Regions from separate parts of the Tardiphaga sp. 42S5 genome, predicted to be linked through region 2. Evidence: predicted binding sites of a transcription regulator. Region 2 holds the regulator's gene; each other region holds the start of a gene.
What was found. The regulator PhoB, encoded in region 2, activates phosphate uptake and scavenging genes when phosphate is short. The targets are predictions, from matches to a motif close to TGTCATNNANCTGTCAT.
Positions count from the first base shown of each region.

Region 1 (7,199 bases), 2.8 Mb from region 2:
TGCCACATCGCTTGGTGCTGGAGCAAGAATGGTGATCGTGCCGCGATCAAACGACGTGCTCGACAAGCCAGTCCCCTTCAACATCACCCGCAGCGCGGCGTCCACCGGATATTCGCCATGTACCGGAAACGAACGCCGCCCGGAGACGACGCCAGTTTCGTAAAACAACGCAACCTGCGTGGCGACACCGAATGCCTTGAGCGCGACGTCCAGGGCCTGCGACGGAATATCCAGCATGACAGACTTGACGCCGGCGTCTTCCTGCGTCGCATCAACGCGCACGCGATCGATCCTGCTTTCCGCAGCGAGGGGGTGACTGGACAGCAACAAAACGAGACCTATTAGCGACGCACGGCCAGACCAGGCACGAGCCCAGATCGACAAACGCGCCCCCGGTGCCACGTCCGCCCTCCCCATCTGCAACTATCACATCAGCGCTGATGTAGGCCCCGTCTGTGACACTGACATGTCAAACAACGGCTCCAAGACATTGCGCCTGACGACCATGGCCTCCCCAGATCGATCATTCGCCCTGCATCTTACCGCGTGTTTAGCGACTGACGCTCGGACATGCTGAGGTTCTGTTTCTCCGTTTCGTTCAGTTCGCCGACGCCGACGACCTGGAATGCGCTGTTGTGGTCGTAGCTGCGCTCGCTTCGCTTCGATCGCTTCAAGTCCTCGCTGTCGGCTGGCGTTGAGCCTTCTCCGCCGCCATAGCCGAGCACTTCGACGATGATGACCGATGGATTGTTGGTGGTGGTCTGCGTCGGCGTGGCAGTCTGTTGCGTCGCCGCCGTGGCATTCGAACTCGACAGTGCCGCGGTGATGCTTGGCGCCTGCACCGTCGGAATGCCCGAAGATGAGCCCTGCACCTGGATGTTCGCGGCATTGACGATCTGAAGCGCCGCCATCGCAATCTCCGGTCGCTTCGGCCGCACGCGGCGCGACCACCATTGTCACCGGCTGCGGCAGCCTCGGCGGCGGCGCGTCGAAGCTCACGCCGCGCAACTCGTCGGCGATGATCGAATCTCGCCGGTGGAGCTGAGCAGGTTGAGACCCTGCAACTCGCCGGACGAACCGACGGAGAATCGAATGACCGCTCGATAGTCCCCGGGAGTCGTCTCCACATGACGACAGAATGCTCGCGCCACACCGACCTGCAAGGCGTTATAATATGGGCCGAATTCGGAAAGTCGCGCACCGCCATATTGTGTCGGCCGCGATGCTGCCACGACCGCAAAGGCCTTTCCGGTCAATACTTCGGTCAGCCCGGTCCCTTCCAGCAAGACGCGCAACGCTACATCAGGAGCCAGGATACCTTTCACTGCGGTCGATCGCCGCGTCCGCGCGAGTTCACTATCGTAGAAGGTCTCGATATTCGTCGCGGTCACATAGGCGTCCAGCGCGGATGCCAACGACTGCGCGGGGATGTCGAAACTGAGGCGATCGTCTTTCGCGTAGACAACGGTTGCAACCGTCAGCGTCATGATCGCCACGGCTACCAATCGCCGACAGCCTGAATAAGACCGCTGCGAAACTTTCGAAAGCGCTTCTCGCCACGGATAGGCAATCTGATGTTCGTACATCCGTCGCGATCACGAGCAATTCGGGTAGGCCGTTTCGCCCAACAAGACGGCGCATCCGAACGCACCGATCATACTTAATCTCTTAGAGATCAATTATTACAGATAGACGACCACCCGAGATTGGACGAGAACAGTCCAACGTCCAGGTTGCACAATGACTTGAATCGGTCCGCGCAATAATCAAATGTTCCAGGAAAGATAGAGTCGAGAATGAAACTGCGACGTCGCATTTCTTTATGGACGGCTTAGCGAACTGCAGGCGTCCTCGCTTCACTTCCGGTTCCTGGCTAGTCTTTCGACAGATTGAGCGAGAAGCGCAGGTTGATCGGCTGCAACATCTCTGGCGGCGGCGCTTCGCCAATATTGCCGCGGGTCAGAACGGTGCGCAGATCGGTGTTGGCGCGCTCGTCCTTGAACGGCGCGAATGATACCCGTTCAACGGTGCCATCGGGGTTAAGCCAGGCCTTGACGACGAGCGATGCAGGCGCACCGTTCTGGGTGCCATTGGTCTCTTTCAGCCAGGAGCGAAAGCGATTGGCGATCGCTTCATCGGCGGAAATCCATTCTTCGAACCTGTATTTCACTAGCTTGGCAAACTGTCCCCATGCCGGCGGCGCGGCTTCGGGGCTGCGATAGTCGATGCCTTGAGCGACCGCCGGCGATGCCGCGATGGTAATCAGGCCGACCGAGGCAAGCAGCGCCCGGAGCTTGCCCGTCCTTAAGGCTCCCGTGAAAGAACCGCGCGTTCGTTTCATGGTGACGCCCTCTAATTCATGCAAATGATGCGTGCGGAAATGCTTGCCGCACGATGCGCCCGCGATGCGGAGCCGCTGATCTGAGGCCGATCGTCCTCCTGCAACCGCACATTGCTGGCGGCCAGAAATGCCTTGGCTCCGCCGGCGCCGACTGCGAGCACGCGATTGACGGCGGTCTTGCGACTGACCACGCCTTCGACCAGCCCGCGCGAGTCCAGAACCGGCGCGCCGCTCGCGCCGAAGGTGATGTTGGTATTGAGCGCGATATGCCCAGCTTCGTCGCTTCCATTGGTGGTGCCCACGGATGCGTTGGCAAGCATCGCTCCCCGGGCCAGCGATGTCGGCAAATTCACGTAATCGGCGACGAAAACGATGCCGCTGGGCGCGGACACGACGCTGCGTGGAAAGGTTGCAGCCAGTCCGCGCGTCTTCGCGGTCTTCAGCAAGGCCAGGTCGTAGGGAGTCGAGACGGCCACCAAGCGTGCCGCGCTGGTGCGTCCCTCTTTCTGCACCATGATGCGACCGCAGGCCTGCACGACATGACGCGCAGTCAGCATATGGCCGGCTTCATCGACGAAGAACCCAGTGCCCGCGCGTTCGCCGCGCTCCACAGGCGGCAGATCGGCGCGCGTCAACGGTTTCGGCGGCGCAAGCACAGGAACGTCGGTACGGGCCGGCAGCAGGAATTGAGACCGGGCCGGCGACACCGTGCCCGCAGTAAGCGGCAAGACAACCAGGATCACGCTGGCGCACCATCTGGCGATGCATGACCTGCCCGGCTGCGCAAGGCGATCCGGAGGCTCGGTGGTCATCCGCACTAGCTTGACGGACATATCTGGCTAGCGCCGTGGATTGCCGTTGAACGTCGGCTGCGGCATTCGGAACGGCACGATCGAGCGACCGTAGTTCTGGCCATATTGCTGCTGGACCCCAGGCAGGTTCACGATCCCGATCCGGGTATCGGACGACCTCGCGTCGATCGGCGGCAGGTTCAGGCTCGGATTGACCTTGTCCACGTCGCGCTTCAGCGTCTGATTAAGACAGCCGTAGCTCCGCGAGCCGCCGATCTCGACATCGACGCAGCGTTCGAACGTTCGCGCGAGCGCCGTCTGCCCGCCGATGATCACTTCAGGCTTGGGCGCATCGGCCGGCGGAGGCTGTTGCGCGAACGCCGGCATCGACAGCAACATCGAGCACATCACGATGGAAAGCCTGGCGATCATCACGCGTCACTTTCCTGCGGTCTTCGCAACGTTGATCTGAATGGCAACCTGCGCGAGACGATTGTTCAGCGCTGCAAAGTCCACGCGGCCGGCGCCACCCAATGTCAGGCAACGCTTGCGGCAGCTCGCCGTCGCCGTGCCACCACCGAGGCCCGGGCGGAAACCGAATGTGGCAACCGGCACCGTTCCTGTCAGCGAATAACCCTTGGCGGCCAGACGTGCCCGCGCCTTCGTGCAATAATCGACCGACAGTTGCGAGAACCGTGTCTCGCCATGGCCGGCGCGATACTTCATCAGCGCCGTACACAGATCGCCACCGGCTTTCGACCACGCCTGCGCGAGATAGCGCACACCATATTTGATATTGACCTCGGGCGCGGCGAAGCCAGCCATGTCGCCTGAATAGCCGAGCATGCGCGCCGTCGCCGGCATCACCTGCATCAAGCCGATCTCACCATCGGCGCCGATCCGGCTCGGTTCATAGCCGCTCTCCACACCCATCACGGCTTCGGCGACATCTGCCGGAAGGCTCGTGAGACGCACTTCCTGCTCGATCAACGAACGATAGAGCGCACGCGGATTGGCTGTGCGTAGCGTTGCGACTAGCGCCATCGGCGATGCCGGCGGAGCATCCGTTCGCTGCTTGTCCGACGCCGCAGCATCAGTTCCGGCTTCAGCCACTTCGGTCTGCACCGAAGCGACCCTGGTGTTCTCGGTAGTCTCAGCCGCCGACGGGACAATGCATGCCGTCAGCAAACCAACGCCCAGAGCCACCCGGACACCCGCGTGGCGGGCAATCCGGATGGGAGAGGAAGCGCGATGGTTTGCGAAAGAGCGCACGAATTTATCCTGGATCCAGTCAGGCAACCTTGGCTTCGGCGGGCACCTGATCCGGCGCAACAGGAGCAACTGCGGTCTGCTGCGAGGTTCCGAGCTTCTGCAGCTCTTCACGCAGATACGGCACCAGCGCCTGCACCAGATGATCCCAAATCTCCACATTGGCGCGCACATTGTTCGGCGAAACGCCACCGATCAGCGACACGTCCATGGTGAGCGCGAGGAAACCCGGAACGACCTGCAAGCGACCGAAGCGACGCAGCGCGTTCCAGCGATTGACCACGTCCAGCGGCAATTCGCCCTCGATGTTCAGCCAGGCGCTGAACGTGAAATCCACGAAACTGTTCTCGTCCGCTGCTAGGCGGTTGCCGGGGCGAACATCGAAGCCGAATCCGGCGGTCGACGAGCGCAGCAGCGAGACGTTGGCTGCGGGATCGGAAACCAGATCGACCCGGTAGCCCGAATTCTGCATGAGATCGCGAAGCGATTCCAGCGTGACACTGACGAGATTGGTATCGGTCATTACAGATACTCCTGAGTTGCGAACGTGTTAGTTCCGCGCCTTGTCATCGAGTAGTTTGGCAAGAGCGAGTTCGTTGATGATAGGCGGCTGTTGCTTGAGCATTTCCGCGAGGTAGTTCTGTCGCAACGCGGTCGCGCGCTGAGTGCGGATCTGGCGAACAAGTTGTTCGCGCACTTCCGGCAACGTGCGCGTATACGGCACTTTTGTGTCAACCAGACGAATGACGTGGTAGCCATCGTCGAGCGTAATTGGATCGGACACACCACCCTTCGCGAGGCCAGTGATCTGCGCACGGATTTCAGGACGGATCTGATCTTCCGGCAGCAGCCCGAGATCGCCACCGCGCTCGGCACTTTCGCCCGCAGCACTATCCGCACGCGCGATCGCGGCAAAATCCGCGCCCGGCGCCTTCAGCTTCTTCTGGACTTCGTCGAGCTTTTTCTTGGCGGCGTCGGCAGTTGCCTTGTCCGCATCCTTCCCCATCGGAATGAAGATCTGCGACAGCTGGTACTGGCGGGGCACCTGGAACGCGGCGCGGTTGGCCTCATAGACCTTCTGCAGATCGTCATCCGACGGGAAGTTCGCCGGCGGATTCGAAACCGACTGGAGATAGAGTTCAACCAGCGCATTCTCACGCAGCTTCTGCAGCTGGGCGGTAACCTGCGGCTGCTGGTCCCACTTCTTGGCGTTCAACTCCTGCAGCACGAGGCGATTGGCCAACATCATGCGCACGGCCTGGCTCAGCAACGCCGGGTCCTGAGCCACTGCCGCCTGCTCGCGCGGACCGAGTGTCGCGAGATAGGCGCGCAGATCGTCCGCACCGACATCATTGTTGCCGACACGAGCCACCACTTCGCCCGAAGTTTTTGTCGACGCGACCGTGCTCGGCGCCGCTACAGGTGCAGTCGCCGCCGGGGCAACCACAGCCGGCGCGGCTGGGGCAGCGGCCTTCTGCTTCGCCGGCGCAGGCGCTTGAGCCACGCGTGGCTGTGTCGGCTGAACTGGCGTCTGCGCATGAGCCGCTGTCAGCATGAGGGCCGAGACGCCGGCAATACCGCAGCTCGTCGCGAAGATGAAGGAACGCATACGCATTATTGAATAGCCTTTTGCTCGAGCAGTTTGTCGTCGTAGTCCTGCAGGATGTTCTGAACCTCGACACGGCGGGCGCCAATGAGTGGTTCGTTGATGACGGCAATGTCGCCGAACGAAACGCCTTCATAGCGACGCAACAACTCACGGCCGACCTTCATCAGCTGAGTATTTTTGGCCACGCAGCTTTTGGTGCTGGCCTTGTAGGCAGTCGCCTCGCCTTCGAACTTGGCGCGCTCACCATCCTTGGTACGCGCGACCGTGGCGGCTTCCTCATAGGCGCCCTTCCACTTCTCCAGTGTCTGGTTACGATCCTCGAGACGCTGGTTGAATTCGTCCACGGCTTCGCGATGGGTCTTTTCGACTTCCTTGACTTGCGCCTTTGCCGCAGCGATCTGAGAAGTCAGTGCCGCCTTTTCACGCTCGGCATCGGCAACCTTGGCCTGCAATGCCGAGCGCTGATCTTCAAGGGAGCGGGTCTGGGCCGTTGCGCTACGCAGGGCCTCGCGGAGCTTGTCCGACTCGGCATCGGCACGCGCTTCTACGCTTGCCAATGACGATAGGACAACAGCAACAGTGAGCAAATGTCTGGTCATGATCAGAATTTCGCATTCAGGTCGAACTGGACGACGTCGACGGCATAAGGACCGCCAGCGATGTTGTTAGCACTCATCCAGCGAAGCGACGCCCAGACGTTGTCCGCGATGCCGACATTACCGCCGATGAAGTAACCCTTGAGGTTGGTGCCACCGAGGCCAAAGTCAGAGTCGGCGAAAGCGTCGATCGTGGCATCGGATTCGAGATACTTGTAGCCTGCGTGGACATTCCAATCCCACAGACGTTTGACTTCCTTATGACCAACGGTCATGCGGCCCATCCAGCCCTGATTGCCGCCCTGGAAAGGTCCGATCGAGCCATCCGACGTTGGCGCATTGTTGTTGATAGCGATCAAATTCATCGCATTGCGATCAAAGGCGGTGTTGTTGACGTACTCGCCGTCGATGACAACGTGGACCGGATGGAAATCGCTGAGATCCAGCTGACCACTAACCACGACGGGGCGAAACTGGCTAGCCAGGCCAAAGTACTGGAACTCCGACTGAAGCGTACCGGGGGGCATCACTTCCGGAATGATGTTGCGCAGCTTGCGATACGTATTGCCCTTCTGTGCAAAGGACGGACGCGT
Region 1 is NZ_CP139027.1:4,788,941-4,796,139, forward strand. It holds gene SFY93_RS22335 (STN domain-containing protein) at 1-237, opposite strand, end outside; gene SFY93_RS22340 (hypothetical protein) at 540-911, opposite strand; gene SFY93_RS22345 (STN domain-containing protein) at 996-1,487, opposite strand; gene SFY93_RS22350 (hypothetical protein) at 1,874-2,341, opposite strand; gene SFY93_RS22355 (S1 family peptidase) at 2,353-3,153, opposite strand; gene SFY93_RS22360 (hypothetical protein) at 3,181-3,564, opposite strand; gene SFY93_RS22365 (lytic transglycosylase domain-containing protein) at 3,571-4,404, opposite strand; gene SFY93_RS22370 (YbjN domain-containing protein) at 4,424-4,924, opposite strand; gene SFY93_RS22375 (peptidylprolyl isomerase) at 4,952-6,016, opposite strand; gene SFY93_RS22380 (hypothetical protein) at 6,016-6,609, opposite strand; gene SFY93_RS22385 (putative porin) at 6,612-7,199, opposite strand, start outside.
Region 1: the regulator PhoB is predicted to act here: its motif matches at 1,682-1,698, upstream of SFY93_RS22345 (STN domain-containing protein).

Region 2 (7,199 bases):
ATGCCATCGTCGGTTCGATCATCATGACCGTCATCGGCGTCGGTATCGGCGCGCCGCTCGGCCTGTTTGCCGGCACCTATCTCGCGGAATACGGCAAGCACGACAAACTCACCTCGGTGATCCGCTTCATCAACGACGTGTTGCTGTCGGCCCCGTCCATCATCATCGGCCTGTTCGTTTATGGTGCGGTGGTGGTTCCGATGGGCGGCTTCTCGGCTCTCGCCGGTTCGCTTGCGCTCGCCGTTATCGTGATCCCCGTCGTGGTTCGCACCACTGAAGATATGCTTGGTCTCGTGCCGAACCCGCTGCGCGAAGCGGCCTCGGCGCTCGGTCTGCCGCGCTCCCTGGTCATCAAGCGGATCGCCTATCGTGCAGCCCGCGCCGGTCTCATCACCGGCGTGCTGCTGGCGACCGCGCGTGTCGCCGGTGAAACGGCGCCGCTGCTGTTCACCGCGCTGAGCAACCAGTTCTTCAGCCTCGATCTCACCAAGACGATGGCCAACCTGCCGGTGACCATCAACAACTTCGTGCAGAGCCCCTACGAGTACTGGAAGCAGCTCGCCTGGAGCGGTGCCCTGATCATCACCTTGACCGTACTTGCCCTTAACATTGGCGCGCGCATTCTCGGCGCCGAGAGGACAGCAAAATGAGTGAGCTTTCTGTGTCGTCTGGCGTTCCTTCCGTCTCGATGCCGCCGCCGTCGGCCCTGCAGGGCGAGACCCGTCCCAAGGTCACCGTGCGCGACCTGAACTTCTACTATGGCGAACACCACGCTCTGAAGAAGATCAACCTGACGTTGATGGCGAACCGTGTGACTGCGTTCATCGGCCCGTCGGGCTGCGGCAAGTCCACGCTGCTGCGCATCTTCAACCGCATGTATGATCTGTATCCCGGCCAGCGCGCCGAAGGTCAGCTCATGCTCGACAACCAGAACATTCTGGATCCAAAGCTGGACCTCAACCTGCTGCGCGCCCGCGTCGGCATGGTGTTCCAGAAGCCGACTCCGTTCCCGATGACGATTTACGAAAACATCGCCTTCGGTATCCGCCTCTACGAAAAGATCTCCAAGTCGGAGATGGATATTCGCGTCGAGAGGGCGCTGCGCGGCGGTGCGCTGTGGAACGAAGTCAAGGACAAGCTCAACGCGTCGGGCCTCAGCCTGTCGGGCGGTCAGCAGCAGCGCCTGTGCATCGCGCGCACCATCGCGGTGCGGCCGGAAGTGATCCTGTTCGACGAGCCGTGCTCGGCGCTGGATCCGATCTCGACCGCGAAGATCGAGGAGCTGATCGACGAGTTGAAGGATCAGTACACGATCGCGATCGTGACCCATAACATGCAACAGGCTGCCCGCGTCTCCGACAGCACAGCCTTCATGTATCTCGGCGAGTTGATCGAGTTCGATCAGACCAACAAGATCTTCACATCACCGACCGATCGCCGCACCCAGGATTACATCACCGGCCGCTTCGGCTGACGCGACATATTCGCGGGAGGAATTTGAGATGGCTTTTGAACACACCACCAAGGCTTTCGACGACGATCTGCAGGAGCTGACCCGTCTCGTCGCCGAGATGGGTGGCCTCGCGGAACGGCAGATCGTCGAATCCGTCGATGCGCTGATCCGCCGGGACGTCGCGCTCGGTGCGCGCGTCGTCGCCACCGACGCCGAGATCGACCAGTTGCAGCGCACGATCGAAGAGCGCGCCGTGCTGACCATCGCCAAACGCCAGCCGATGGCTGTCGATTTGCGCGAGATCGTCGGCGCGCTGCGCGTCGCCACCGATCTGGAACGCATCGGCGATCTCTCCAAGAATATCGGTAAGCGCGTCAATGCACTCGACAGCGACTTCCATCCGCTGAAGCTGATCCGCGGCCTCGAACACATGACCGACCTCGTGACCACCCAGGTCAAGGCCGTGCTCGACGCCTATGCCGCACACGATCTGCCCGCTGCGATGACGGTGTGGAAGGGCGACGAGGAAATCGACGCGATCTGCACCTCGCTGTTCCGCGAACTCCTGACCTATATGATGGAAGACCCGCGTAACATTTCGTTCTGTATCCACCTGATGTTCTGCGCCAAGAACATCGAGCGGATCGGTGACCATGCCACCAATATTGCGGAAACCGTGTTCTACATGATCGAGGGCCAGCAAATCCTCGACAAGCGCCCGAAGGGCGACATGACCACATTCGCGAATACGCCGACGGTCTGAAGCATGATCCGGAAAAGTGGGAGCCAGTCTTCCGCAAGGATCATGATCTAAAGGCTTTTCGGACCTCACTGAGGATATTGACCATATGGCTGTGAATGCACGCATTCTGGTGGTGGAGGACGAGGAAGCCCTCACGACGCTTCTTCGCTACAACCTCGACGCCGAAGGCTATGATGTTGAAACCGTCGCTCGCGGCGACGACGCCGACACCCGCTTGAAAGAGCGGGTGCCGGATCTCGTGGTGCTCGACTGGATGCTGCCGGGCCTGTCCGGCATCGAACTGTGCCGCCGCCTGCGCGCACGGCCCGAAACCAAGGCATTGCCGATCATCATGCTGACGGCGCGTGGCGAAGAGAGCGAGCGCGTTCGCGGTCTCGCCACCGGTGCCGACGACTACATCGTCAAGCCGTTCTCCGTGCCGGAGCTCCTGGCCCGCGTGAAGGGCCTGCTCCGTCGTGCAGCTCCCGAGCGTCTCGCCACCGTCCTGGCGTTTGGCGACATCGAACTCGACCGTGACAAGCGCCGCGTCGTGCGCTCAAGCCGTCCGATCGATCTCGGTCCGACCGAATATCGCCTGCTGGAGTTCTTCCTGGAACATCCGGGCCGCGTGTTCAGCCGCGAGCAGTTGCTCGACAGCGTCTGGGGCCGCGACATCTATATCGACGAGCGCACCGTCGACGTGCATATCGGCCGCCTGCGCAAGCTGCTCAATCCCGCCGGTGAGCCCGATCCGATCCGCACCGTCCGCGGCGCCGGCTACGCGCTGGACGACCGCTTCGACAAGGCGGCGGAGTAGGTATCTTCCTTCTCCCCGCCTGCGGGGAGAAGGTGGCCCAGCATAGCGCAGCGACGCCGGGTCGGATGAGGGGGACTCTCCATCGCCTTCGGAGTCTGTGGAGCGCCCCCCTCACCCGACGCCCTCATGCGGACGCCGACCTCTCCCCGCAAGCGGGGCGAGGTTAGAAGCCCCCAAACAAAAAATGCCCGGCTCATCACCGGGCATTTTCATTTGGCTTAGATGCTTTCCAGCTCAGCGCGTCGGCTTCGGCACTGCGCGGCGGCGATCGCTGGCCGGCTGATAAGCGATGCGCGAGTGATGCGCGCAATAGGGGGCGCCGGCCAGGGCCTTGCCGCCGCAGAAGTAGAAGTCCGCGCTCGACGGATCGCCGATCGGCCAATGGCAAGTGGCTTCGTTGAGTTCGACCAGCGACAGGCGCTGGCTGATCGGCACAATGTTGTCATAGGCGATCGGATCGGGCTCGGCCTCGATCTCGTAATTATGGGCCAGCGCGGTATTGCCGCGTGCCATCGGGCGGGCGACACGTACCATCTGCTGGGCCGGGCGCGCCTTGCGCTGCCGCGGAGCTGCCGAGGAGGGGCTCTTGGCACGGCCGGACAGGCCAAGGCGGTGAACCTTGCCGATCACGGCGTTGCGGGTCACGTTACCGAGTTCCGCAGCGATCTGGCTGGCGGAAAGGCCGCCTTCCCAGAGTTTCTTCAACTGTTCGACGCGATCGTCGGTCCATGTCATTACCGTCATCGCCGTTTTCCCTTCGTGAGCGCCGGCCTGACCGGGCAGCGCTGCGAGTTGAGACTTCAAAAATCCCTGCGGTCAGAATCCTTTAGCGCTCACCGGGCGCGAATTTCGCGTCCGGCTGTTACGCCGCACTGGATGTGTCAAAAGGATCTACCGCCGCACGAGATGTCGTATCCGACGAGGCAAAAGCTACAATATGCCGTGACTCGCGCGCAAGAGTCGGGCATGCCGCGTCCACATGCTTCTGCAAGTAAAGCTGCAAAATCGGCTTTTTCTGCGACTCCGTGTGACTCGAAAGCCGCAGTGCGCGGTTGACAGTCTTCACAGCACACATAGAATAATGCCCACGTGCCGCCCGAGAAGGGCGGCACGTTTCGTTTCTAGGGTCCGTTGTTCGATTTCGTACAATTGTCATCGACGTGGACGCCGTCTTTTCGATCGGATCGGTTATGACCAGCAACGCAACGTCCTCGCCCCTCTCTCAGGCTCACTTGCTGCCTGTTTTCGCGCGTGCGGATGTCGCTTTCGAGCGCGGTGAGGGCGCGTGGCTGATTGGAACCGATGGCGAGCGCTATCTCGATTTCACCAGCGGCGTGGCCGTGAACGCGCTCGGTCATGCGCATCCGCATATGGTCGCCGCGCTGCAGGAGCAGGCCACCAAGCTCTGGCACATGTCGAACCTGTTCAAGAGCCCGGACGGTGAACGCCTCGCCGCGCGGCTGTGCGAACAAAGCTTTGCCGACTTCGTATTCTTCGCCAATTCGGGTGCGGAAGCGATGGAATGCGCGATCAAGGTGACCCGCCACTATCATTTCTCCAAGGGCCACCCCGAGCGCACGCGCATCATCACCTTCGAAGGCGCGTTCCATGGCCGCACCCTCGGCACGCTCGCTGCGACCGGGGCTGCCAAATATCTCGAAGGCTACGGCACGCCGCTCGACGGCTTCGATCAGTTGCCGCTCGGCGATATCGAAGCCGTGAAGAAGGCGATCGGTCCGAACACCGCCGGCATTCTCATTGAGCCGCTGCAGGGTGAGGGCGGCGTGCGTGCGCCGAGCAACGCGTTCTTCGGCGCGCTGCGCGAACTCTGCGACAAGAACGGCATTCTGCTGATCTTCGATGAAGTGCAGACCGGCATGGGCCGCACCGGCGAGTTGTTCGCCTATCGGCGCATCGGCGTGACGCCGGATGTGATGTCGCTGGCCAAGGCGCTCGGCGGCGGCTTCCCGATCGGCGCGTGCCTCGTTACGGCGGAAGCGGCCGAAGGCATGGCGCCCGGCTCCCATGGTTCGACCTTCGGTGGCAATCCGCTGGCGGTCGCTGCCGCGAATTCCGTGCTCGATATCATGCTGAAGCCCGGTTTCTTCGATCACGTGAAGAAGATGTCGCTGCTGCTCAAACAGAAACTCGCGGGCGTGGTCGACGGCCACCCTGATGTGCTCAGCGAAGTGCGCGGCGAAGGTCTGCTGATCGGCCTCAAGGCCGTGGTGCCGGCTGGTGATCTCGTGGCCGCATTGCGTGACGCGAAGCTGCTGACCGTCGGCGCCGGCGACAATGTCGTGCGCTTCCTGCCGCCGCTGATCGTCAGCGAGTCCGAGATAGAGCAGGCCGTGCAGCGGCTGGAACAGGCTTGCGTGGCCCTCGGTTCATCCGCCAAGACGCACGGAGCCGTGTGATGAGCACGTCACCGCGGCACTTCCTCGATCTCACGGCCGTGCCGGCCAGTGAGTTGCGCAATATCATGAACGCGGCTGCCGCCATGAAGGCGAAGCTGAAGGGGCGGGATGGCTCGAATGCCGAGCCCGATCGTCCGCTCAAGAACAAGACGCTGGCGATGATCTTCGAAAAGCCCTCGACGCGCACCCGCGTGTCGTTCGAGGTCGGCATGCGCCAGCTCGGCGGCGAAGTCGTGATGCTCACCGGCGCCGAAATGCAGCTCGGTCGCGGTGAGACCATCGCCGACACCGCGCGCGTGCTGTCGCGCTTCGTCGACATCATCATGATCCGTATTCTCAACCATGACTCGCTGATGGAGCTCGCCGAGAATGCCACCGTGCCGGTCATCAACGGCCTGACGCGCTTCTCGCATCCCTGCCAGGTGATGGCGGATGTCATGACCTATGAGGAGCACCGGGGTCCGATCAAGGGGCGCACCGTGGCCTGGACCGGCGACGACAACAACGTGCTGATGTCCTGGGCGCACGCGGCCGAGCGCTTCCAGTTCAAGCTCAATATCGCGACGCCGCCGCAGCTGTCGCCGAAGAAGCCGTTCAAGGACTGGGTCAAGGCGACAGATGCGCCGATCACCTTCAGCGACGATCCCGATGCGATGGTGAAGGGCGTCGACTGCGTCGTCACCGACACCTGGGTGTCGATGGGCGACAAGGACGGCGAGACCCGCCACAATCTGCTCAAGCCCTATCAGGTCAATGCGCGGCTGATGTCGCTGGCCAAGCCGGACGCACTCTTCATGCACTGCCTGCCGGCGCATCGCGGCGAGGAGGTCACCGACGAGGTGATCGACGGTCCGCAGTCGGTGGTGTTCGACGAGGCCGAAAACCGTCTGCATGCGCAGAAGGGCATTCTAGCTTGGTGCCTCAACGCGGTGGCGTGAGACAGCACGGAGCTTTCCTTCTTCCCCTCTCCCCTTGCGGGAGAGGGTGCCTGAGCAAAGCGAGGGCGGGAGAGGGGGAGCGGCAAAGCGCGGTGTTTGTGGCGTCCCCTCTCCCGTCTCGAACATGCTTCGCATGTTCGATCCACCCTCTCCCACCTGGCGAAGCTTCGCTTCGCGCGGGGGAGAGGAGAAAAAGTCGTGCGTCACCTGGATTTCCCGGTTCCATCGCCCCCTTTCACTTGCGGCCCTCCGCCCCCAAATAGAGCGCCATGACCCCATCAAATCCAAATCTCCAGCCCGACGCCCCCATCCGCGCGCCGTCTTCCGTTCCGGTCGATGACGCGGTGCTGCCCTTCGAGGTTGCCCCGCTCGATCTGCGCGGGCGGCTGACGCGGCTTGGTCCGGCACTCGATGAACTGCTCGCCAAGCATGATTATCCCGCGCCAGTGGCCAAGCTGCTCGGCGAGGCCATCGTGCTGACGACGCTGCTCGGCTCCTCGCTGAAATTCGACGGCCGCTTCATCCTGCAGACCCAGACCGACGGTCCGGTGTCGCTGATGATCGTCGACTTCCGCGCGCCCGATAAAATGCGCGCCTATGCGCGGTTCGATGCCGAGCGCCTTTTGCCCGGTCTCGGCACCGCGGCGCTGCTCGGCAAGGGCCATCTGGCGATGACCGTCGACCAGGGGGCGGATATGAGCCGCTATCAGGGGCTCGTCGCGTTGAATGGCGGCACGCTGGAAGATGCTGCGCATGAATACTTCCTGCGCTCCGAACAGATTCCGACCAAGGTGCGCCTCGCCGTCGGCGAGGAATGGCGCAGCGGCGAGGA
Region 2 is NZ_CP139027.1:1,232,636-1,239,834, forward strand. It holds gene pstA (phosphate ABC transporter permease PstA) at 1-650, shown strand, start outside; gene pstB (phosphate ABC transporter ATP-binding protein PstB) at 647-1,474, shown strand; gene phoU (phosphate signaling complex protein PhoU) at 1,503-2,216, shown strand; gene phoB (phosphate regulon transcriptional regulator PhoB) at 2,308-3,012, shown strand; gene SFY93_RS05785 (GcrA family cell cycle regulator) at 3,247-3,756, opposite strand; gene SFY93_RS05790 (aspartate aminotransferase family protein) at 4,203-5,429, shown strand; gene argF (ornithine carbamoyltransferase) at 5,429-6,367, shown strand; gene SFY93_RS05800 (Hsp33 family molecular chaperone) at 6,637-7,199, shown strand, end outside.

Region 3 (7,199 bases), 210 kb from region 2:
GTTCTTGTTTGTTGCTGCCAGCGAGACTAGGCCGCCAACCGGATCTACGGCTGTAGAGTATTGGCCGTAGAAGGCCAGGTCCTTGATGGGCGTATAGACCGCTCCGGCGCGCCAGCTCGTCGCCGAGAAGGATTTCTCGAAACTGTTACCGGGGGTGACGTAGTCGGTGCGATTGATGGTCGGCTCGTCCTGCCGGATGCCACCGATCAGAGAGAGTTGTTCCGTGATCGACAGACGGTTCTCGGCGAATAGGCCATACTGGTTGGTCGTGGTGCTGAAGCCTGGAACCGTCTGGGTCGTTGTCGCAGCGAAGGAGCCAGGGAAAAAATCAGTGAGCGACACCGACGACGTGCCGCCATAGGGCGAGTTGTTGGTGTGTTTGAAGTCGATCTGGTTGACGTCGAAGCCGGCGACGAATTCGTTAGTCATGCCAAAGATATGGCCGCGGAACGTCGCGTCGAAGCGGTCGCCGATCTGCTGCTGGTCGTGGAAGATCTCGATATAGTCGCTGCGATTGATGCGGCCCGTTGCGGCGCTGAAGTTGTAGGTCTCGACGTCTTTCCAGTGCCGCTGGCTGTTCAGGTAGTACAGGGTGTTGCGCAGCGTAATGCTGTCTGTCACCTGCCACTCGGTCTTTACCTGGTTCCAGCTGTCCTGATAGCGGATGCTGCTGTCGCCGACATTGTAGTTCCTGAAGCGCAGGGATTCATCGAGCTTGCCGTTGATCAGCGGTGTGCCGAAATAGCGCGACGGGCTGCGATCGCCGTAATCCGTGGAGATCGTCCAGGTGATGTCTTCGGTCTGCTTGATCTGGACGGCGGCATGCACTTCGACATTGGAGGTGTTGTCACGATCGACCCAGCCGTCCGACATGTTGCCGGTCGCGGTGATGCGATAGGCGACATCCTTGTTGATCGGTCCACCGCTATCCACTGCAATGCGCCGGGTCATGTTGCTGTCGAGCGAGATTTCGGCCTGATTGCGCGGCACCCAAAGCGGCAGTTTCGAGATGACGTTGATGGCGCCGCCGACGGCACCTTCGCCATACATCACCGATGCCGGGCCGCGTAGCACCTCAACGCGCTCAGCTGACCAGGTATCATAGGGGAAGGTCAGCGTGCCCGAGCCGACATAGAGCCGTGTGCCGTCATACAGAGTCATCACGGTGCCGTTGCCGGTGAAGCCGCGGGTGTTGAAGGCGATGCTGCCATTGCCCGGCGCCGGGCTTGCGGTGAAGCCGGTGGCGTTCTGTGTCACGGCGTCAATCAGGTTCTGCTGGCCGCGTTCGGCCATGGTTTCTGCCGAGATCACTTCGACGCTGGCCGGCGTCTGCAGGCGCGTGAGGCCGAGGCGGCTGCCGGTGGATGTCGTGCCTGTGAGGTTGAGCGTCGGCGTTGCGAAGACAGGGCCTGTCAGCGTGGCAACCGGCGCGCCCGTATTGGCGGTGACATTGCGCTGCTGACGCAAGCGCGCGGCGCGCGTGGCCTTGCCTGATGTGGCGCGGCGCGCGCGCGTTGGCGTCACCGTCGGCTGCACCACCACTGGGTCGAGTACGTGGTGCGATTGCGCAGGTCGCAGCGAGCCCTCGGCGGGCACAAGGAAGCAGGACAGTGCGACAGAGGAAAGAAGAGCTTTGCATTGCTTCGATGCATGGGAGACGGAGGTCATGAACAGGACTCGCGGTTACGTGGCACGTCACCGCAAACCAAGTCGCCCCGCCGCTTTCAAACAGGCAGTGTGACTTCCACCAGGACACCCCGCCCAATGTGCTCGCGTGTGACCACGACTGGCGGCAGGTCTCCTGGCTCGCGGGTCAGTGCCTGTCGCCGCCTTCCCAGGTAAACACCCAGTGGCTCTTGGCGCAGGCTCGCCGCTTACAGTTGCGGGGGCAGCCGCGGAATCGGGGATCCCCTCACCGCATTCCCTTTTGATCCCCGAAGGGAACCGTCACGTTCACGTTAAGGTGAAATTTCCAAATGTGTCAATCAAGCTGCCAGTCATTCGCAGCTTGCTTTGGCGGGTGTTGATATTGCGCATCACCTGTCATCGCAGCGTCAAGCGATCTGCCTAGAGCCACTGGTGCCAGAGCCAGGATCAGGAGTTCGCCATGGCACTACGTTTATCCCGTCGTCGCTTCCTCGCGCACTCAGCCGCAGCAGGCGCAAGCTTCCTTGCGATGCCCTATCTCAGCCGCGCCGCCGATCGCCCGGTGGTGTCACATGGCATTCAGTCCGGCGATGTCGGGACGAGCAGCGGCATGATCTGGTCGCGCGCCGATCGTCCGGCGCAGATGATGGTGGAAGTCGCCACCACCGAATCCTTCAGCAATGCGCGCGCCTTGCCGCCGATTGCAGCGCTGCCCGAGAGCGATTTCACGGCGAAGCTGCTGCTCGATAATCTGCCGGCCGGGCAGGATATCTTCTACCGCGTCAAATTCCGTGATTTGTCGCATACCGCAATCGTCGGCGAGCCGGTGATCGGTCGCTTTCGCACCGCGCCGGCGGATCGCCGTGATGTGTCCTTTGTTTGGGGCGGCGATGTCGCCGGGCAGGGCTGGGGCATCAATGCCGATGACGGCGGAATGGTCACCTTCGCCACCATGCGCAAGCATAATCCGGATTTCCTGATCCACTCCGGCGACACGATTTACGCCGACGGGCCGATCCTGCCCGAAGCAAAATTGCCGGACGGCACGATCTGGAAGAACACCATCACGGTGCCGGAAAAGGCGAAGGTCGCCGAGACGCTCGACGAATTCCGCGCTGCGCACAAATACAATCTGCTGGACGACAACGTTCGCGCCTTCAATGCGCAGGTGTCGATCTTCGGCCAGTGGGACGATCACGAGGTCACCAACAACTGGTCGCTCTCGAAGCAGTTGCCGTCGTCTTACAAGGAGCGCGACATCACGCTGCTGGCTGCGCGCGGCGCCCGTGCCTTTCACGAGATGTATCCGATCTCGGTCAATCCGAACGAGCCTGGCCGCGTCTATCGTACTCTGAATTACGGCCCGCATCTCGATGTTTTCCTGCTGGACGAGCGCAGCTATCGCGGGCCCAACGGCCCGAATCTGCAGGAGAGCTATGGTCCCGATGCGTATTTCATCGGCCCGGAGCAGATGGCTTGGCTGAAGCGCGCCCTGATGGCCTCGAAGGCGACCTGGAAGGTCATCGCCTCCGACATGCCGATCGGCCTCGTCGTCTATGACAACGCTGTCGACAAAACCGGGTCTGAGGCCATCGCGCAGGGCGACGGGCCAGTGCGAGGCCGCGAGCTGGAAATCGCCGACATCCTGCGCTTCATCAAATCGGCCGGTATCCGCAACACGGTCTGGCTGACCGCCGACGTGCATTACACGGCGGCGCATTACTACAATCCGGAGAAGGCCCAGTTTCAGGATTTCGAGCCGTTCTGGGAGTTCGTCTCCGGGCCGTTCCACGCCGGAACCTTCGGCCCGGCGGCGCTCGACAATACCTTCGGCCCCGAGGTCCGTTTCGTGAAAGCGCCGGGGCCCGATAAGCAGAATTTGCCCCCGTCGGCCGGCATGCAGTTCTTCGGTCACGTCAAAATCGACGGCCAAAGCGGCCAAATGACCGTTACCTTGCGGGATCGGGCCGATATGGCCCTTTGGGCCACGGTTCTGGACCCGAAATTGGGCTAACCATTTGGCAGATTCGCATTGTTTTTCGGCGATTTCCCCCTATATTGCGCCGCAACGCGTCCGAGTACCCGGCCCCTTCTGGCCGGGTTTGCTTTTGGAGGGATTGCCCCAGCGCGTTTTCAGACGAGGCAGTTATCGAACGCGCTCGAGCGCAAGGCATAAGCCTTTTGTTGTCGAGCATGTCTTGTTGAACCCGCTCAAGGGCACCCAGACCGTAACCAGAAGAAGACCTATGAACCTTCGCAACATTGCTATCATCGCCCACGTTGACCACGGCAAAACCACTCTCGTGGACAAGCTGCTGCAGCAGTCGGGCACGTATCGCGACAATCAGCGCGTCCAGGAACGCGCGATGGATTCGAACGACATCGAAAAAGAGCGCGGCATCACCATTCTCGCCAAGTGCACCTCGGTGCTGTGGGATGAGGTCCAGATCAACATCGTCGACACCCCGGGCCACGCTGACTTCGGCGGCGAAGTCGAACGCATCCTGTCGATGGTCGATGGCGTGATCGTGCTCGTCGACGCTGCTGAAGGCCCGATGCCGCAGACCAAGTTCGTGGTCGGCAAGGCGCTGAAGCTCGGCCTCAAGCCGATCGTCGCGATCAACAAGGTCGACCGTCAGGACGCCCGCATCACCGAAGTCGTCAACGAAGTGTTCGACCTGTTCGCAGCGCTCGACGCCACCGACGACCAGCTCGATTTCCCGATTCTGTACGGATCGGGCCGCAACGGCTGGATGGCCGACAGCCCGGACGCGTCGCATGATGTCGGCATGAAGCCGCTGTTCGATCTCGTCATCAAGCATGTCGCGCCGCCGGTGGTTGAAGAAGGTGCGTTCCGCATGCTCGGCACCATCCTCGAAGCCAATCCCTATCTCGGCCGTATTATCACCGGCCGTATCTCGGCGGGCTCGGTGAAGCCGAACCAGGCCGTCAAGGTGCTGTCGCGTGACGGCAAGGTCGTCGAAACCGGCCGTATCACCAAGATCCTGGCCTTCCGCGGCCTTGAGCGCCAGCCGGTGGAACTCGCCGAAGCCGGCGACATCGTTGCCATCGCCGGCCTGCCGAAGGGCACGGTCGCCGACACCTTCTGCGATCCGTCGGTTGAAATTCCGATCCAGGCGCAGCCGATCGATCCGCCGACCGTGTCGATGTCCTTCATCGTCAACAACTCGCCGCTCGCCGGCACCGAAGGCGACAAGGTCACCAGCCGCCTGATCCGCGACCGCCTGTTGCGCGAAGCCGAAGGCAATGTCGCGCTCAAGGTCGTCGAATCCGCCGATCGTGACGCGATGGAAGTGTCGGGCCGCGGCGAATTGCAGCTCGCGATCCTGATCGAGAACATGCGCCGCGAAGGCTTCGAACTGTCGGTGTCGCGTCCGCGCGTGGTTCTCACCAAGGACGAAAACGGCAACACGCTGGAGCCGGTCGAGGAAGTCGTCATCGACGTCGATGAGGAATTCTCCGGCGTGGTCGTTCAAAAGATGAGCGAACGCAAGGCCGAGATGATCGAGATGCGTCCGTCGGGCGGCAACCGACTCCGTCTGGTGTTCTACGCGCCGACCCGCGGCCTGATCGGCTATCAGGGCGAACTCATGACCGATACCAAGGGTACCGCGATCATGAACCGCCTGTTCCACGACTACCTGCCCTACAAGGGCGAGATCGCCGGCCGCCGTAACGGCGTGCTGATCTCCAACGACCAGGGCGAAGCGGTTGCCTACGCCATGTTCAAGCTGGAAGATCGCGGCCCGATGATGATCGAGCCCGGCTGGAAGGTCTACAAGGGCATGATCATCGGCGAGCACACCCGCGAGAACGATCTCGAACTCAACGTTCTCAAGGGCAAGCAGCTCTCCAACATCCGCACCACGTCGAAGGACGAAGCGGTGCGTCTGACGCCGCCGATCCGCATGACCCTCGAAAAGGCGCTGGCCTATATCGAGAGCGACGAGCTGGTCGAGATCACCCCGAAGTCGATCCGCCTGCGCAAGAAGCATCTCGATGCCAACGACCGCAAGCGCGCCGAAAAGACCAAGGAAGTGATCGCGTAAGCGGGAGCTTTCTTTGACTGGTTATGAAATGCCCGGCGAAAGCCGGGCATTTTTTTGTATGGTGCGATGCCTTCACTCCGCCCCTCATGGTGAGGAGGCGCGCAGCGCCGTCTCGAACCATGAGTTGGTGTCGCGCCGACGCTTGTGGCCATCCTTCGAGACGCCGCTGCGCGGCTCCTCAGGATGAGGGCGGCGTCAATTTGTCGGCGCCCCCTGTTGCTTCAACGGATCGGCCTTCGCAAACGCCTCCATCGCCTCGCAGGTGGCGACGATGCGGTCGATGGTCGGAATGCCTGCAATTTCGATCTTCAGCACCTTCATGGTTGCGGTGATGCTGAGCAGGCAGATGTCGGCAATGGTCACCTCGTCGCCATGACAGAAGCGGCCGGTGGCGGGTTCGCTGGCGAGGCGCTCTTCCACGGCGGCGAGGCCCGTGGTGAACCAGTGCACCAGCCAGGCGCGAACTGCAGCATCGTCAAAGCCGGCGGTGATGGCGAGATATTTGCGCACACGCGGCGTAATGAGCGGATGGGTATCGGCGGCCAGCATCGCGGCGATCGAACGCACCCGGGCGCGGCCATGCGGATCGGCTGGCAGCAGCGGCGGGGTCGGATGGATCTCGTCGAGGAATTCCAGGATCGCCAGCGACTGCGTCAGCGGCAGGTGGCCGGGCTCGATCAGGGCCGGAATCGCGCCGAGCGGATTGATCTTGAGGAACGCGTCGCCGCGCTGCTCGCCCTTGTCGAGGTCGATCACGCGCTCATGCGCTTCCAATCCCTTCAGGTTGAGCGCTACGCGGACACGATAGGTCGCGGACGTCCGCCAGAAGCCGTAGAGTTCGAAATCGTGTGGGGCTGTCATGCATCTTCTCCGAGGGCAGCGGTGGCTTGAATAATTCAAGCAAGCCTTTATCCCGTTGTCACCCGTTTCCCATCCGCTGTGAATACCGACGCGATGACCAGACTGCCTTCCGAAGTAGATGTCGCCATCATCGGAGCCGGCGCTGCCGGCCTCGGCGCCGCGCGTATGCTGGAAGGTTCCGGGCTCTCCGTGATTGTGCTGGAAGCGCGCGACCGGATCGGCGGCCGTGCCCATACGATCATGGCGGCCCCCGGCATTCCGTTCGATCTGGGCTGTGAATGGCTGCACTCCGCCGACAAGAATGACTTCGTCGGCATCGCGAAAGAGCTCGGCTTCGCCGTCGACAAGTCGCGTCCGCCATGGCGGGATCAGGCCTATGACGCCGCCTTCTCGAAGGCGAAGCGCGATGAGTTCTTCGCCGCGATCGACGCGTTCTATGAGCGCGCCGAGGAGGCCGCAGAAAACGAGATCGATGCGCCGGCGGCGACATGCCTTGAGCCCGGCAATCCATGGAATCCGATGATCGATGCGGTCTCGACCTATATCAACGGTTTCGAGCTCAAACACGTCTCGCTGCACGACATGGATGCCTATGAGGACACTGACATCAACTGGCGCCTG
Region 3 is NZ_CP139027.1:1,018,970-1,026,168, forward strand. It holds gene SFY93_RS04855 (TonB-dependent receptor) at 1-1,668, opposite strand, end outside; cobalamin riboswitch at 1,775-1,964, opposite strand; gene SFY93_RS04860 (alkaline phosphatase D family protein) at 2,108-3,661, shown strand; gene typA (translational GTPase TypA) at 3,894-5,717, shown strand; gene maiA (maleylacetoacetate isomerase) at 5,913-6,578, opposite strand; gene SFY93_RS04875 (flavin monoamine oxidase family protein) at 6,672-7,199, shown strand, end outside.
Region 3: the regulator PhoB is predicted to act here: its motif matches at 2,042-2,058, upstream of SFY93_RS04860 (alkaline phosphatase D family protein).